3 regions of the Streptosporangium becharense genome follow, and region 2 is predicted to be linked to each of the others. Evidence: riboswitches for the same ligand, from Rfam matches in the RefSeq annotation. Region 2 holds a riboswitch; each other region holds the start of a gene.
The links. A riboswitch is a leader RNA that binds a small molecule or an ion and turns the genes downstream of it on or off. The one in region 2 is predicted to bind cobalamin.
Positions count from the first base shown of each region.

Region 1: linked by a shared signal. The riboswitch ahead of F4562_RS03735 ((2Fe-2S) ferredoxin domain-containing protein) and the one ahead of F4562_RS00045 (ABC transporter substrate-binding protein) in region 2 are both predicted to bind cobalamin.
Region 3: linked by a shared signal. The riboswitch ahead of F4562_RS28740 (ribonucleoside-diphosphate reductase subunit alpha) and the one ahead of F4562_RS00045 (ABC transporter substrate-binding protein) in region 2 are both predicted to bind cobalamin.

Region 1 covers NZ_JACHMP010000001.1:852,168-857,700, reverse strand. Annotated here, with positions in the region: gene F4562_RS03755 (glycoside hydrolase family 62 protein) at 1-734, opposite strand, end outside; gene F4562_RS03750 (hypothetical protein) at 789-1,559, shown strand; gene F4562_RS03745 (protein kinase domain-containing protein) at 1,552-2,094, shown strand; gene F4562_RS03740 (hypothetical protein) at 2,094-2,315, shown strand; cobalamin riboswitch at 2,457-2,658, shown strand; gene F4562_RS03735 ((2Fe-2S) ferredoxin domain-containing protein) at 2,699-3,166, shown strand; gene F4562_RS03730 (DUF262 domain-containing protein) at 3,249-4,913, opposite strand; gene F4562_RS03725 (hypothetical protein) at 4,922-5,533, opposite strand, start outside.
Region 2 covers NZ_JACHMP010000001.1:4,274-9,806, reverse strand. Annotated here, with positions in the region: gene F4562_RS00055 (right-handed parallel beta-helix repeat-containing protein) at 1-506, shown strand, start outside; gene F4562_RS00050 (pentapeptide repeat-containing protein) at 626-1,246, opposite strand; cobalamin riboswitch at 1,525-1,707, shown strand; gene F4562_RS00045 (ABC transporter substrate-binding protein) at 1,737-2,795, shown strand; gene F4562_RS00040 (FecCD family ABC transporter permease) at 2,792-3,898, shown strand; gene F4562_RS00035 (ABC transporter ATP-binding protein) at 3,895-4,773, shown strand; gene F4562_RS00030 (MerR family transcriptional regulator) at 4,942-5,533, opposite strand, start outside.
Region 3 covers NZ_JACHMP010000001.1:6,592,223-6,597,755, reverse strand. Annotated here, with positions in the region: gene F4562_RS28750 (mechanosensitive ion channel family protein) at 1-150, opposite strand, end outside; gene F4562_RS28745 (ribonucleotide-diphosphate reductase subunit beta) at 257-1,252, opposite strand; gene F4562_RS28740 (ribonucleoside-diphosphate reductase subunit alpha) at 1,287-3,605, opposite strand; cobalamin riboswitch at 3,721-3,921, opposite strand; gene F4562_RS28735 (tripartite tricarboxylate transporter substrate-binding protein) at 3,926-4,948, opposite strand; gene glmS (glutamine--fructose-6-phosphate transaminase (isomerizing)) at 5,080-5,533, opposite strand, start outside.

The DNA of each region.
Region 1 (5,533 bases), 850 kb from region 2:
AAGGGATTGCCCTCGGTCGCGGCCTGCGGTGTCCACGAACCGTTCAGGCTGGTGGCCGTGAACGAGCGGAAGTAACGTCCCTGCGAGCCGATCGCCTCGACGATCATGAGGTAGCGGTTCTGGCCCTGGAGCTTGTAGACCTGAACGGCTTCGAACAGGTTGTTCGTCGTGTCGCTCATGACCACCGTCGATGTCGTGCCGAAGCTGCCCGGGAAATTCCCGATAGGCATGCCGGCCCGGTAGATCTTGCCGTTGTCGCCGGCGAAGAACAGATACATGTTCGTGCCGTCACCGATGAGCGTCTGGTCGATGGGGCCTGTTCCGGAGCCGGAGATGCTTCCGGAGAAGAGCACCTGCTGCGATGACCAGCCATTCGGGTTGGTGGGGTCGCTCGACGTCCTGTAGGAGAAAGCGGTCCCGCCCCACTGGTAGGCGAGCACCCAGATGTTCTTCGGGGCGAAGTAGAAGAGCGTGGGCGCCACAGCGGAGGAGGACATCGCGTTCTGGCTGGCCGAGGCCATCTCCGGCCAGTTCGTGAACAGGCCGAAGCTCATCGAACCCCACCTCGTCCCCGTGTCGTGCGTCGTCGCGTGGACCAGGTGCCTGCCGTTGTAGGGGACGACGGTGAAGTCCTTGAGCGAGACCCATCCCGGCTTCGGCTGCGCCAGCGGGCCCGTCGCTGCGCCGGCACGGCCGATACGTCGAGGTGCCGCCCCTGCTCGCCACCCCGACACCGCGCGTGGCGGGCCTACACCGCCGGCGCCGAGCCGCCCGCCGCCGCCCGTACCGTGCGGATCATCGACCTGCTCGACGAGGAGGTCGCGCTCACCCCCGTGCACCGGGTGAGCGGCCAGAGCCAGTCGAGGCCGTCGGCGTTCACCGAAGCGCGCAACCGCGCGGTGGCGGCTCTCGCGGGGCTGGACATCCCCGGGCTGGCACCTCTGGAACGGCGGCGGGACCTGCCGATGACCAGCGTCGGGGAACTGGCCAGGGCCGGAGTGGTGACCGTCCATCAAGGGCCGCTCAGGATGAGCGTCGAGGAGGGGGGCCTTCCCGTCCTGACGGCCAAGGACCTGTTGCTCGGCCGCGCTCCCAGCGGACGCACCGAGGACGAACCCGGGCTGATCGTCACCGAGCGGGGTGATGTCGTCGCCCCGCTCGTTCCCCGCGGCGACACGGTCGTCCGGGTGATGCGGGAGGGCGGGGCCGCGCTCGGACCACAGCTCCTGCTGTTCCGGACGGACCCCGAGCGGCTCGACCCGCACTTCCTCGCCGGCTGCCTTCGGGTCACCGGGGAGACCAGCACGCGCCTGGGCTCCTCCACCCGGATGGACCCTCGTCGTGCCCGGCTGCCGCGCCTGCCCATCGACGAGCAACGCGCGTACGGCGACGCCTTCCGCCGGCTCCTGGCCTTCGAGGACTCCGTCCACGAGATCAGGAGGATCGGCGACGATCTGGTGCGGTCCGGCTTCGACGGTCTCCTCGATGGAACCCTCCACCCCCGAGTGGATTCCCCTTGTCGATCTTCTCTCTGTGACGCCCGGAGGCGCGGTGGCTGAGCGTACGGTCATCCTCGAACGGTACGAACTCGACGAGGTGCACCTCGGCAAGGGAGGCATGGGGGAGGTCTGGGGCAGCTACGACAAGCGGCTGTCCCGGCTCACCCGGACCGGTCAGATGATGGGTACCGCGTCCTACATGCCGCCTGAGCAGATCCGGGGCGGGACGCTCGCGCCGCAGAGCGACCTTTACGCCCTCGGGTGCGTCCTGCACGAACTGCTCACCGGGAGGAGGCTGTTCACGGGACCCACCGAGTACGGCGTGTACGAGCAGCAGATCCACACCGCGCCGCCCCGGGTGCGGCGGTTCCGGCCCGACGTCCCGCCTGAGCTGGACGAGTTCGTTCTGCCGCTGCTGGCCAAGCGGGTCGGGGAAAGGCCGGAGACCACCGCCGCGCCGCCCCCGCCTTCCACCGGCTCGCCGTGGATCTGGCGAAGCGGTACCACGCCGACGATGAGCGGGTCTTCCAGTGCCGCATGCAGGAGGCCACCTGTCATGTGCATCTCGGCGACAGCGGCCTGGCGCTCCGCTTGATGCACGCTCTGCTCGCCGACGAGTTGCGGGCGTATTCGGCGGACGACCCGCGGACCCTGGAACTGCGCAGGCAGATCGGTGAGCTGCAGAAGAGCACGGGTGACGTCGAGTCCGCCCGGAGCACGCTCGCCGGCCTGCTCGACGATCTCGGCCGCCTGTACGGGCCCGACCATCCGGCGACGGTCCGGGTCCGCGACGGCCTGACCCGCCTGGCTCCCTGACCGGTCAGGGCGGTTCCCGGAACTCCATCCGGTAGGAAACCGGCGTATTCGTGATCCACCGTACGTCCGCGCGCGTCGTCCCGTTCGCGGCGGGCGGTCACCGGTGTTCCGGGGTGCGGTGATCCTGTCCACTCCGTGTCGCCGTTATGTCGGAGTTGTAGTGCTGTGTCAGTATGGCCGGGTAGGCGACGGCGGAACGAGGAAACCGGTGCGAATCCGGCGCGGTCCCGCCACTGTGATCGGCGAGCGGACCCCGACGACGCCACTGCCCGCACGCGGGTGGGAAGGCCGGGGCGAGCGGTGACCCGAGAGCCAGGAGACTCGCGCGGTCGCCTCCTCGACGAAGCCGGGGCGGATCTCCCCGGGGAGGAGGAAGCGTCGGTATGCCCATGGGGACGACCGATCCGGTGCCGTGCCGGGTCACCGTGTGCCGTGACTGCTGCTGCGGCACGTCCAAGGTGCGCGGCGTCGATCACGCGGAGCAGGTCGCGTATCTCAGCGAGCGGATGCCGGTGGGCGTCTCGGAGTGCCTGGGCGTGTGCGAACGGGCCAACGTGGTCGTGGTGCGGCCCTCGGCCGCGGGACGGGCCGCCGGTGGCCGCCCGGTGTGGTTGGGGCTGGTGAACGATCCGGCGGCGACGGAGGACGTCGCGGCCTGGGTGCGGGCGGGCGGCCCGGGTGTCGCCGCGCCGCCCGACATCCTGGACCTGTACGCCTTCACCCCGCCGCGACGCGTCGCCGGCCCGTCCCGCACGCCTCGGGTCGGGAGGCGCAGCCCGTTGCCTGTACTACCGGGTTCTGAAAGGGCGGAAACGCGCAAGCCGCGTCCTGGCGGGCGCGCGGACGGGTGAACCCCGCCCGCCGGTCGGCGGTGAGGAACGGCGGCGCGTTCAATCGTTGCGCCACCGCCTCCCTCCGAGGGGCGGAGGCCGTTCACTCCGTGTCGATATCAGCCTCTCCCAGGAGCTCGTCGGCGTGTTTGACACCCAGCTCGGCCATGAACTCCCGCTCTCTGGCGGCCAGGTCCGCCAGACGGACTTCGATGAATCCCGCGTCGTCCCCTTCCCGGAGCCGGCGCAGGGCCTCGTGGGAAATGCCGTGCGTGCGTGTCACAGCTTCCTCCGTCAAAGGGTCCAGATCGATCAACGCCTGCCGCACGGAGATCCGGGAGGGTGTCGTCATCACCAGTCGATTGGCCGGACTGGACGTTCCCTCTATGCCACGCCTATTGACAACGTGCCGGTATGCCTCGGTATGGGATGTGGCCAGCAGATTCTTGGGATCGAGAGAAGTCCCGTCGGGGTTGACGCGATGGGGAAACTCCTTGAGCTCCCACAGGATGAAAGCCCGTACTCGCGCGCTACGCAGATCGAAACGTTGTGGAAAAGGTCGGGCGTGCTGGTCGCCGAGGCGGAGGGTGCCGTTCCCCGCAGCGAAGTCCTTGATCTCTTGGAGTGACTGCCTGACCTGGGTGGTGTTGGCTCCGGCGAAGTGCCCGGACCACGAGGTCGTCCAGAACCATCGCCTCAGCAAGACGAGTTGCCGTTTGTCGGGCTCTGGGCAGAAGTGGAAGAAGGCGGCCAGCAGCATGATCTGCAGGTTGTAAGGGACCAGGCGTGCCAGCGGAACCCCGGCATGGGACCGGAGGAAGTCAACCGCCTGTTCCAGGGCGAGGTCGGTGGCTTCCACCGCGGAGAGCAGCCCACCCTCCACTCGCTTGGCCAGGGCCTCCCAACGGGTGTCCTGTACGTCCTCCTCTCCAGAGATCGCAAGGATGGCGCGGAAGATCGTGAGTGAGGGTATCTCGCCGAAGCCCGAGACCGCGATGCGTTCCTGGATGGCCTCCATCCGGTCGGCAAGGCTGTCCGGGCCGGTCGTGGCGTAGGTCAGCGCGGTCACCATCTGATCCGGCGTCATCGACTGACCGCTGCTGTTGACCCGCGAGAACACCTCCACTGCATGGGTCAGCGAACCGCCGACCAGGCGGACCGCGGCCATCTTGTACTGCTTGATCCGCTGGGCGACTTGTTCGGCCTCGTCGATGAACGGAGTGATGTCGCCGCCCGGAACCCTGGCCTGTGACAACTCGCGTGCGTAGGCGAGGAAATCCATCGTCCGGAGGATCGAGCCCATCGGCAGGTAGGTATGGGGAGCGCGATCCCCGTACTTCCAGTGCCGGTATCGGGTGGACCTGTCGTCGCCATCCCCCAGGACTCGATAGATCCACCACATCCAGTCGCGCTGTTCCGTGGAGCGAGGAGCGTCTGAGGGGCGCTTCAACCCTCCGAAGAGGGTGGACAGACGCTGATGACCATCGAGGATGTAGGCGACCTGACTGCCCGGCCGATGCGGGGGGATCTTCAGCCCGCCGATCTCGTCGAGACTGGCGAGCTGCTGTTTGGTCTGCCAGATCAGCAGGCTCCCGATGGGATAACCGCGTTCTATGCTGTCGAAGAGGTTGAGCATCTGCTCTGGTCGCCAGACGAAGGGACGTTGGAACTTCGGAACCCGGAGCTCGCCGGCAGCGATCATGTTGAGGATCTGCTCCAGGAGGTAGATCTCCGGTAGTACGGTGATCTCTTCATTGTCGTCGGGCATTTCCACCTCTAGATGATCTTTCTGAGCATGGTGAGAATCGCATGCAGCTCCTCGACCACCCCTTTGCCGAGGTCCTCGAAATGTTCAGCCGTGAGCTTTCCGCTCGCGGCTTCGCGTTCGAGGAGCTCGGTCAACTTGGTCCCGAAGCCCGTCCGTAGCTTATCGATCACTCTGTCCGGCACCCCGTCGTACAGATTCTGGTGTCCTGGGGGAACGCGGAGGCCGTCTTCCCTCGCTTTGGGAAATCCGTGTTTCATGTCGAAGTGACCGCGCTGTTCGGGAGTGAGCTGAGTCAGCTGGTCCAGCAGCCGTGAGGCCTCGCGGGGTCGTAGTGCTCCACGCAGGACCTCGCTAGGAATGTAGTTCTCCGCTTCCCGTAAGTTCAGGATGTGAACGGCGATGCCCAGAGGCTCAAGTCGCTCCGCCAGTCTGTGGCATTTGGTGGTCTCACCGGGGGTCAGGCGATCGCTGTCTAGGAAGAGGGCGACACGAGAGGTGCGTCTGAAGCGTTCCCGTGCTGAAGGCGCCTGTGCGCAGGCGCGATCCTTGCCGCCGCCGTGCAGCAGTTCCAACCTGCGTTCCACAATGGCGTCCATCACGTCGTCACCGTCGAAAACGTG
Region 2 (5,533 bases):
ATCACAACGTCCTGCACGACGGCACCCCGCCGGCGGGCGTCACCTCGTTCGCGGTCTCCGGTGTCTACGCCGACAACGGGCAGAGCAACATCACCATCGCGAACAACGTGGGGTGGGGGAACTCCGAGGGCACCGTCATGCTCAACGGCCTGGGCAGCGGCTCGCGCGACAACCTCGTCTACAACAACACCGGCGGCATGACGATGTTCTACGTCAAGGAGCCGAACGCCTCGACCGGCACCAAGGTGTACAACAACATCGGCCCGATCCGGGGGCTGAAGGACGCCACGAACGGCGGCATGGTGCTGTCCAACAACCTGCCGGCCGACGTGGACCCGCTGTTCGCCGACCCGGCGCGGCACGACTACCGGCTGTCCGAGGCCTCGCCGGCGCGGAACGCGGCGATCCCGCTGCCCGGTGTGAACGACGGCTCGACGGACCCCGTCCCGAGCCTCGGCGCCTACCAGTACGGCGCGCCGAAGTGGGTGGCCGGCGCCACCAGGTGACGCCCGGCGGGGGGCGATCGCACCCGGGCTCCGGCTCGGGTGCGATCGCCCCCCCGCCGGCTGGGCCCCGGCCTGGACGCGATCGTGCCCCGGGCCGGGGCTGGGCGGGCGCCGGCGGCTCAGCCGGGACGCACCTCCAGGCCCAGAGCCTCGGCGATCACCACGGCCTGCTGGATGTCGACGATCGCGCCTTTCATCTCGACATTGAACGGGTCGAGGGAGGACAGCTCGCTGCCCCGCAGGTCGCAACGGGAGAGCTTGGCGCTGTGCAGCCAGGCGCCCGCCAGGTCGGCCCCGCGGAGCGTGGCGCCCTCGCAGCGCGCGCCGGTGAGGTCGGCCTCACGCAGCCGCACGTCGACGAAGGAGGCGCTGTGCAGGTCGGCCCCGGGCAGGCCGGCGAACGACCAGTCTCCGCCGCTGACCTTCAGCAGGTCGAAGGTGCAGCGGTCGAACACGCTGCCGACGAACTTGCACCTGGTGAAGGTGGCGTCGAAGAACGTGCACCGGACGAAGGTGCAGTTCAGGAACGCCGTGTCGGAGTGCGTGGAGGCATTGAAACGGACATCCTGGAAGGTGCACTCGGAGAAGACCGCACCCCGGCTCTCCGTCTCGGTCATGTCCACGCCGACGAAGGCGACCCGCTCGTGGCTCTGCCCCGACAGGTCGTCGCCGTACCAGTCTTCGGCCGCGACGGTCGAGTGCGTCTCCGGCGCGGGGCGGCCGTGCTTGCGGTCAGCCACGCGCGGACCCCACAACGCTCGCAAGGGGGCGGGGGAGCCCGGCCCGCCCGCCGCCGGGGCGGGGGTCACCGGTGAGGGCGACGGTCATGTGCTGGTGCCTTCCGTGTCGATGCCCGGCCTGCCGCCGGGAGACCGAAGCTCGGCCGACGCCACCGTAGCGTCACCCTCCGACAATCCGGCTCCGCGGCGATCGGTGACCTGGCCGGCCGTCGCCCGTGGGGCGAGGCCGTGCTCACCGTGCGGTGAGCACGGTCCGCGTCCACGGCGCCCCGCCGGTCGTGACGCACGGGGATGCTGCTTTAATCGTCACCGCGACGGAAACCAGGAAGCCGGTGTGAGTCCGGCACGGTCCCGCCACTGTGACCGGGGAGCGAACCCCACGTCGACCACTGCGCGAGCGGGAAGGTCGGGGTGAGCGCCGATCCGGGAGTCAGGAGACTGGGCCGTCGCGACGTCCGTTCGAGGCGCGTGGACACCTCAGGAGGCTCCTGTGTTCGGCATTCCCCCATCTCCCGGCGGTTCCGGCGGGCGGCGTCCCCGCCGTCCGGCCGTCGTCGGCGGCATCGTGTCGGCCGTCGCCGCCCTGCTCCTGACCGCCTGCGGCGGCGCAGGCGACCCGGGTGGCACCCGGGCGGGCGGCCCGGGAGGGGCCCGGCCGGGCGCCGCCGCGGCCGGTTTCCCGGTGACGGTGGACAACTGCGGGGTGCGCACCACCTACCGGAGGCCCCCGTCACGGGTGGTGACCATCCACCAGCACCCGGCCGAGCTGATGCTGGCCCTGGGCCTGGAGTCCTCGATGGCCGGCACGGCCTTCCCCGACTCCGAGGTGCTGGCGCAGTACCGGCAGGCGTACGAGCGCATCCCGGAGCTGTCGGCCAAGGAGCCCTCCTTCGAGACCGTGCTGGAGGCCGGGCCCGACCTGGTCTACGGCGGCTACGGCAGTGCGTTCGCGGAGAAGGAGGGCCGCTCCCGCAAGGCGTTCGCCGACGCGGGCATCGACACCCACCTCAACCTGGAGTACTGCGCGGCCGGCCGGCTGACCATGGACCACGTGCACGAGGAGATCCGCACCGTCGGGAAGATCTTCGGGGTCGCCGACCGGGCCGAACGACTCGTGCAGGACATGCAGCGGCGTGTCGACGCGGTCACCGGCAAGCTCGGCGGCGTCCGGCCGGTGCCGGTGTTCGTCTACGACAGCGGAGACAAGACGGCGTTCACCGCCGGGGGCACCGGCATCGGCCAGGAGATCATCCGCCTGGCCGGCGGCAGCAACGTCTTCGGCGACCTCGACAAGGTGTTCGGCGACGTCTCCTGGGAGCAGGTCGTCGACCGCAGGCCCGAGGTCATCGTCATCTACGACTACGGCGACCCGGGGAACGTGGCCGAGAAGAAGAGGTTCCTGCAGTCGCAGCCGGCCCTCGCCGACGTCCCCGCCGTGAAGAACCGCAGGTTCGCGGTGCTGCCGCTCACCGCGACCGTCGTCGGCGTGCGGCCCCCGCAGGCCGTGGAGGAACTGGCCGGGCAACTGCATCCCGAGCGGTTCCGGTGACCGGACCGGCGCTCCGGCGCCGCCTTCCCCGCCTCGCCGGGGGAGCCGCCCGGCGGTCCCGCCCGCCGTACGCGCTCGTCCTGGTCCTGCTGACGGCCGCCCTGCTGGTCTCGATGACGGTGGGGCTCGGCCTCGGTTCGGTGCGGGTGCCCGCCGGCGAGGTGTGGGGCGTCCTCGGCCACCGCGCCGGCCTGCCGTGGCCGTCCGAGGTCACCTGGACGCGGACACGCGAGACGATCGTCTTCGACGTGCGGGCCCCGCGCGTGCTGCTCGGCGCGGTCACCGGCGCCGGGCTGGCGGTCGTCGGCACGGCGATGCAGGCGCTGGTCCGCAACCCGCTGGCCGACCCCTACCTGCTCGGCATCTCCTCCGGTGCCTCCTTCGGCGCCGTTCTGACGATCGTCTCCGGCTTCGCGCTGTTCGGCACCCGGCCGTCCCTGTCGCTGGCGGCCTTCGCCGGTGCGCTGGCGGCGCTGTCACTGGTGTACGTGACGGCCCGGGTCGGCGGCCGGATCACCTCCGTCCACCTGGTGCTGGCCGGGGTCGCCGTCGCCTCGGTGTTCTCGGCGCTGACCAGTTTCCTGCTGCTGACGGCGGACCGGGAGAACGAGTCGCGAGAGGTGCTCTCCTGGACGCTCGGCGGGCTCGGCGGGGTGCACTGGGAGACGCTGTGGCTGCCGGCGGCCGTGCTGACGGCCGCCACCGTCGCGTTGTTCCTGCAGGGCCGGTCGCTCAACCTGCTGCTCGCCGGCGAGGAGGCCGCCGCCACCATGGGCCTGGACGTGCGCGGCTTCCGCGTCCGGATGTTCGTCCTGCTCTCGGTGGTGACCGGGGTGCTCGTCGCCGCCACCGGGCCCATCGGCTTCGTCGGGCTGATGACGCCGCACGCCGCGCGCCTCGTCGTCGGCGGCGACCACCGCCGGTTGATACCGGCCGCGGCGCTCGGCGGGGCGGCCTTCCTCGTCTGCGCCGACGTCGCCGCCCGCACGGTCACCGCCCCGCAGGAGATCCCGGTGGGCGTGCTGACCGCGCTGTGCGGCGGCCCGTTCTTCCTGTGGCTGATGCGCCGGCAGGCCCGCCGCCGTGAGGCGCACGCGGCGTGAACGACATCGACGACATGAACGGCAGGAGCGGCAAGGGCAGCAGGAACGACGCGGGCTCCACAGGCGCCCGGGACGACAGGACCGGCCCCGGCGATCCCGGCGGCGCCGATCTGCGGATCGAGGACGTCTCACTCAGCGCCGGAGCACGCAGGATCGTCCACGACCTGTCGTTGAACGCCGCCCCCGGTGAGGTGGTCGGGCTGGTCGGCCCCAACGGCAGCGGGAAGTCCACCCTGCTGCGCGCCGTGTACCGGGTGCTGCGGCCCGACACCGGGCAGGTGCTCGTCGGGGGACGCGACGCCTGGTCGCTGAGCGTCCGCGCGCTGGCCAGCGTGGTGGCCGCGGTCGTCCAGGAGCCGGGCGGCGACTTCGACCTCACCGTCCGGGAGGTCGTGGCCATGGGACGCACCCCGCACAAGCGGCTCCTCGACGGCGACACCGTCGAGGACCACCGTCTGGTGGCCGCCTCGCTGGAGGCGGTCGACGCGGCCGGTCTGGGTGACCGCCCCTACGCCCGGCTCTCCGGCGGTGAGAAGCAACGGGTGCTGATCGCCCGTGCCCTGGCCCAGCAGCCGGCGCTGCTCGTGCTCGACGAGCCGACCAACCATCTCGACGTGCGTCACCAGTTGGAGGTGCTCACGCTGCTGCGCCGCCTACCGGCCACGGCCCTGGTCGCCCTGCACGACCTCAACCTCGCCGCCTACTTCTGCGACCGGCTGTACGTGCTGGCCGACGGCGCGGTGGCCGCCTGCGGCACTCCCGCCGAGGTGCTCACCCCCTCGCTGATCGCCGGTGTGTACGGCGTCGCCAGCGAGGTGGCGGTCCATCCCCGCACCGGGGCGCCCCAGGTGACCTTCCTGCCCGAGGAGCGATGACCTGGCTTCGCCCGAGTCGGCGAACGTGGTGTCCTCAGCCCCGCAGGAGCTCCCGCGACCGCGTCGAGGGCGGCCACATCCCCGGCGGTGACGGCGGGACGCGCGTGTACGGCGTGGCCGCGGTCACCGGCGCGGTGTCGCTGCCGCGCCTCTCGCCCGCGGACCGCGTCACGACGGGGCCTGCGGGATCACCGTCTCCAGGTGAGCGCCGAGGTTCTCGTGGACGGCGTTGAGCACGGCGAGTTGCGCCGGTCCGAGGGTGCTCTCGTCGTACTCGCCGAGAAGCTCGCTGAAGTCCTTCCCGCCGTGGGCGGGGGCGTCCGTCCGGCCGAGGGCGGGAAGCGCGGTGAGCAGGAAACCGGTGTAGTCGCGTGCGAGCCGGTCGAGCTCGGCCGGTTCGTGTCCGCCGTCCGCGAGGGCGGCGAAGCGGCGTGACAGTTCTACGTAACGGGACAGATTCGGCGCGGTGGCGAGAGTCTCGTACATGGTCGTGAGCTGCTCGGTCGTCGCGGCGGGGTCGTCGGCCAGGGTGATCACGAGCAGGAGGTCCTCCCTGTCGCGGTTCAGGATCGGCGCGGGCAGCCCGGCCGCCCTGAGCGTGGCGAGGGCGGTGCCGAGCCTGGCGGGCAGTTCGGGGTCCCGGTCGTCGCGCAGCAACTGCTCCAGCGCGGACCGTTTGCGGGCGATGAGAGCCGCCTGCTCGTCGAGCTCGTCCCGCAGTTCGAAGAGCGCGTCATGCATGGCCGCCGCCTGCCCGTCG
Region 3 (5,533 bases), 6.6 Mb from region 2:
GACCGTGTAGGCCGTGGCCACCGCGGCCGCGGCGAACCCCGGCCAGGTGCAACGGCGGACCAGCGGACCGGCGAGAACCCATTTCTCCCCGATCAGCCGCGACTGGAGAATCCGGCGCACCGCCTCGACGGCCACCACTGCTGCGAACACGGAAGCGATCATGAGGATCCATTCCGACACTGACGGCGTCCCCCTCGTGCTTTCCTCCTGAAAGATCATTGCGCCGGACAGGGTTCCCCCCTAGATCGCCAACAAATCAGAAAGTCTCATCAAAAGTGACATTCCCCTCAACCGCCACCTGGTAGGCGGAAACCCTCCTCTCGAAGAAGTTCGCCAGCTCCTGCACGTCCTGCAACTCCATGAACGCGAACGGATTGGCCGTGCCGTACCGGACGGGCATCCCGAGCCGGGCCAGCCGCCGGTCGGCGACGTACTCCAGATACTCGCGCATCCGCTCGGCGCTCATGCCGAGCAGGCCGTCGCGGCACAGGTCCTCGGCGAAGGCCAGCTCGGCCGCCACCGCCTCCTCCAGCATCCGGGTGACCTGCTCGGCGAGCTCGTCGTCGAACAGGCCGGGCTCCTCGGCCCGCACGGTGTCGACGACCCCGAAGGCGAACTCCATGTGCAGGGACTCGTCGCGGAACACCCAGTTCGTCCCCGTGGCCAGGCCGCTGAGCAGGCCCCGGGAGCGGAACCAGTAAACATAGGCGAAGGCACCGTAGAAGAACAAACCCTCGATGCACGCCGCGAAGCAGATCAGGTTGAGCAGGAACGCCCGCCGGTCCTCGCGGGTCTCCAGCCGGGTCAGCCCGCCCAGCGAGTCGATCCACCGGAAGCAGAACTCCGCCTTGTCGCGGATCGAGGGGATGTGCTCGACCGCGGCGAACGCCTTGGCCCGCTCGTCCGGGTCGGGCAGGTAGGTGTCGAGCAGGGTCAGGTAGAACTGGACGTGCACGGCCTCCTCGAAGAGCTGCCTGCTGAGATACAGGCGCGCCTCGGGTGCGTTGACGTGCTGGTAGAGGTTGAGGACCAGGTTGTTGGCCACGATCGAGTCGCCGGTGGCGAAGAACGCGACGAGCCGGTTGATCAGGTGGCGTTCCTCGGCCGTCATCTTCGCCAGGTCCGCCAGGTCGGAGGCGAGGTCCACCTCCTCCACGGTCCAGGTGTTGCGGATCGCGGCCCGGAAGCGTTCGTAGAACTCCGGGTAGCGCATCGGCCGCAGGGTGAGATCCATGCCGGGGTCGAGCAGCATCGGGCGGTGCCTTTCGGAAGGGGATGAGGGGCGTCTACTGGCAGGCGTCGCAGTACTCGGGGTTCTCCAGCGAGCAGGCGACGGCCTCCGGGTCGGGCACGGGCCCGCCGGGCGCCGCGGGCCGCACGGGGGACGCCGCGGAGGACGCCACGGTGGCCTGGGCGATCCGGGTGGCCGGGCGTGAGCGCAGGTAGTACGTGGTCTTCAGGCCCGACTTCCAGGCGTAGGCGTACATCGAGGAGAGCTTGCCGATGGTCGGGGTGGCCATGAAGAGGTTCAGCGACTGCGACTGGTCGATGTACGGTGCGCGCGCGGCGGCCAGGTCGATCAGCGCCTTCTGCGGCAGCTCCCAGGCGGTCCGGTAGAGCAGCCTCAGGTCCGCGGGAATCTGCGGGATGTCCTGGACGGACCCGTCGGCGGCCTTGATCGCGTCGCGGATCTGCGGGGTCCACAGCCCGCGCGCCGAAAGATCCCGGACCAGGTATCGGTTGACCTGGAGGAACTCCCCGGAGAGCGTCTCGCGCTTGAAGACGTTGGAGACCTGGGGCTCGATGCACTCGTAGCAGCCCGCGATGGAGGCGATGGTGGCCGTGGGGGCGATCGCGACCATCAGCGAGTTGCGCAGGCCGGTCACCGCGATCCGCTCGCGCAGCGTGGTCCACTCCGCGGAGGTCCCCGCCCCGTAGTGGTCGGGGTGCAGCACCCCGGCGGCGGCCCTGGTGTCGTCGTAGGAGGGGTGGCGGCCCCGCTCGACGGCCAGGTCCGCGGAGGTGGCGTACGCGGCGAGCGCGATCTCCTCGGAGATCCGGGTGGACAGCGCCATCGCCTCGAGGGCGTCGAACGGCAGGCGCAGCGCGAACAGCACGTCGGCCAGGCCCATCACGCCGAGCCCGATCGGACGCCAGCGCCGGTTGGCCGCCTCGGCCTCGGAGGTCGGGTAGAAGCCCAGGTCGATGGTGCGATCCAGGAAGCGCACCGCGGTGCGGACGGTGGCGCGCAGCCGCGTCCAGTCGAGGTCGCCGCCGGAGGCGTCCAGGTGGGCGGCGAGGTTGACCGAGCCCAGGTTGCAGACGGCGGTCTCCGCGTCGCTGGTGACCTCCAGGATCTCGGTGCAGAGGTTCGACAGGTGGATGACGTTCCCGGGACGCGCGGTCTGGTTGGAGGTCCGGTTCGCGGCGTCCTTGAAAGTCATCCAGCCGTTGCCGGTCTGGGCGAGGGTGCGCATCATCCGGCCGTACAAGGTGCGGGCCGGGATCCGCCTGACGAACCGTCCCTCGGCCTCGGCGGCGCGGTACGCCTCGTCGAAGGCGGCGCCGTACAGGTCGACCAGGTGCGGGACGTCCTTGGGGTCGAACAGCGACCAGGTGCCGTCGGCCTCGACCCGGCGCATGAACTCGTCCGGGATCCAGTTCGCCAGGTTCAGGTTGTGCGTGCGGCGCGCGTCCTCGCCGGTGTTGTCGCGCAGCTCCAGGAACTCCTCGATGTCGGCGTGCCACGTCTCCAGGTAGACGCAGGCCGCACCCTTGCGGCGGCCGCCCTGGTTGACCGCGGCGACGCTGGCGTCGAGCGTGCGCAGCCACGGCACGATGCCGTTGGAGTGGCCGTTGGTGCCCCGGATCAGCGACCCCCGGGAGCGGACCCGGCTCCAGGAGATGCCGATGCCCCCGGCGTACTTCGACAGGCGGGCGACCTGACCGTAGCGCTCGTAGACGGCCTCCAGCTCGTCGCGCGGGGAGTCGAGCAGGAAGCAGGACGACAGCTGGGGCCGGCGCGCGCCGGAGTTGAACAGGGTGGGCGAGCTGGGCAGGTAGGACAGCGTCGCCATGAGCCGGTAGAGCTCGGCGGCCTCGGAGACCGTCTCCGAGAGGCCGCAGGCGACCCGCAGGAAGAAGTGCTGCGGGCGTTCCAGGACCCTGCGGGTCTCCGGGTGGCGCAGCAGGTAGCGGTCGTAGACCGTGCGCAGCCCGAAGTACTCGAACCGGTCGTCGGCCCCGGTGTCGACCAGCGCGTCCAGCGCCGCGGCGTTGACGGCCACGAACTCCGCCAGCCGGTCGGCGACCAGTCCGGCCGCGTGGGTGGCGGCGACGGAGTCGGAGAAGCTCAAGACGCCGTGCCCGGCGGCCTCGTCGGCGATCAGCCCGGCCAGCAACCCGGCGGCGACCCTGGAGTTCTCCGGGTCGGTGATGACCCGGGCCGCGGCCTCGTCGATGGCCAGTCTGCGGTCGGCCTCCGACGCCCCACCGGTCCCACCGGTCCGCGTGCCCCGGATTCCCGTCCCGGCGTCCCGCCCGGCGGCGTCCTGCCCGCCCGTTCCGGCGGTCTCCCCTGCGGCGTCGACCACGGTGTGCGTCACGTCCTGCCCCTCGCTCGTTCGAATTCCCCGTGCGGCTCCCGGAGGACGGGCACGCGGATACGAGCGATTCCGGGCACGCCGGACCGCCTCGTCCGCGGGCCCTCCCACGAGGCCCTGGACACTTACGTCACCGGCAGGTCTTCGGACTCACGGGCACCGTGCACACGCCTACCGGCCGTCGCTTCCCGGGCATGACGCACCCAGTGCTCAATGACGGCTTTCGTTCCCGTTCACCGCTGCGGGGCAGCCCCGGAATCTCACCGGGTTCCCTCTCTCGTCGCCCCTCCCGGGGCGAACCAGCAACGAGCAGGATCCTACATCTAGTGGCGTCGGACGCAACTACCCCAACAAGTTGTGTCGGAAGACTTCAACAGTCCGAGGTCATGCAGCACCTCGCGGGTGCGCGCCGTCTCGGTGGACAACCACTGGCGGAAGTCGTCGCCGCTGAGATAGACCCGGCTCCAGCCGTTGGCCGCGCACCGGGCCCGCCAGTCGGGGGCCGCGTCGATCCTGTCACACAGGGCGACCGCCGCGTCCAGGTCCGCCTCCGCCATGCGCGCCGGGCCGAGCAGGCCGCACCAGTCGCTGTACTCCAGCCGGACGTCCAGCTCCATGAGCGTCGGCGCGTCGATCCCGTCGACGCGCTCCCCCGAGGAGACCACCAGGGGACGCAGCCGGCCGGCGGCGATCCCGGACCGGAACGACCGGGCCGGCCCCAGGAGCGCGGCCACCCGGCCGAGGTGAAGCGCCTCGGCGGCGTCCGCCGCGGTGAGGTACCCGGCGTAGTCGAGCAGCCGGGCGTCGGCCCCCAGGCACTTGCCGATCATGCCGTAGAGCACGTGGTCCGAGCCGCCCTCCAGCCGGCCGCCGACCGCCAGCCCCGCCGGGTCCCGGCGGACGCCGGCGGCGAAGTCGTCGAAGGAACGCAGCCGGGAGCCGTCCGGGACGACCAGGGCGGCCCAGTCGCCCACGAGGCGGGCGAGCGGGGTGGTGGCGCCGACCAGGGGGGCGGTGCCGGCGATCTCCGCACCCGCCACCAGTGACATCCCGGCGACGAGCACCCTGCCCTCGCCCGTGAAGGGGCCGCCGGGGGAACCCAGCCGGTCCAGGACGGCGGAGCCCGCCCCGGCCGGGTGGTCGACGATCTCGACGGCCCTGGCCAGGCGGCACCGGGTCAGGACCCCGGCCAGGGTGCGCGGCATCGCCTCCCAGCCCTGCCCGCGGACGGCGGGCGCGACGACGGACAGCCGGTCGACCGCCGTGCCGGCCGGACCGCCGGCCGGGCCGCAGCCCGCGGCGGCCACCACCCCGGTGACCAGCGCCAGAAACCCCCTGCGGCGCATGAGCGCCCCTCCCCCCCGGCACCCCGTACATCTCGGGCTACCCGCGTGTCACCTCATGTCACACGCCCGGGGCCGTTATCGCCGAGCCCTTACCGAGGGGGCCGCACCGAGGAGATGCGGAGTGGGTGGATCTACTCCACCGTGACGCTCTTGGCCAGGTTGCGGGGCTTGTCGACGTCCCGGCCCAGCGCCACGGCCGCGTGGTAGGCGAAGAGCTGGAGCGGGATCGTCAGCAGGATCGGGTCCAGCTCGATCTCGTTGCGCGGCACCACGACGCAGTCGTCGGCCAGCTTGGGGTCGGCGGCGCGGTGCCCGACCATGAGCACCCGCCCGCCCCGGGCACGGATCTCGCCCAGCGTGGTGAGGTTCTTGTCGAGCAGCTCGTCGTCGGGGACGATCGCCACCGTGGGCATCCCCGGGCCGATCAGCGCCAGCGGCCCGTGCTTGAGCTCGCTGGCCGGGTACGCCTCGGCGTGGACGTAGGAGATCTCCTTGAGCTTCTGCGCGCCTTCTCGGGCCACCGGGTAGCCCCGGACCCGGCCGACGAACATCATGCTCGGCACCTCGGCGTACTTCTCCGCCAGC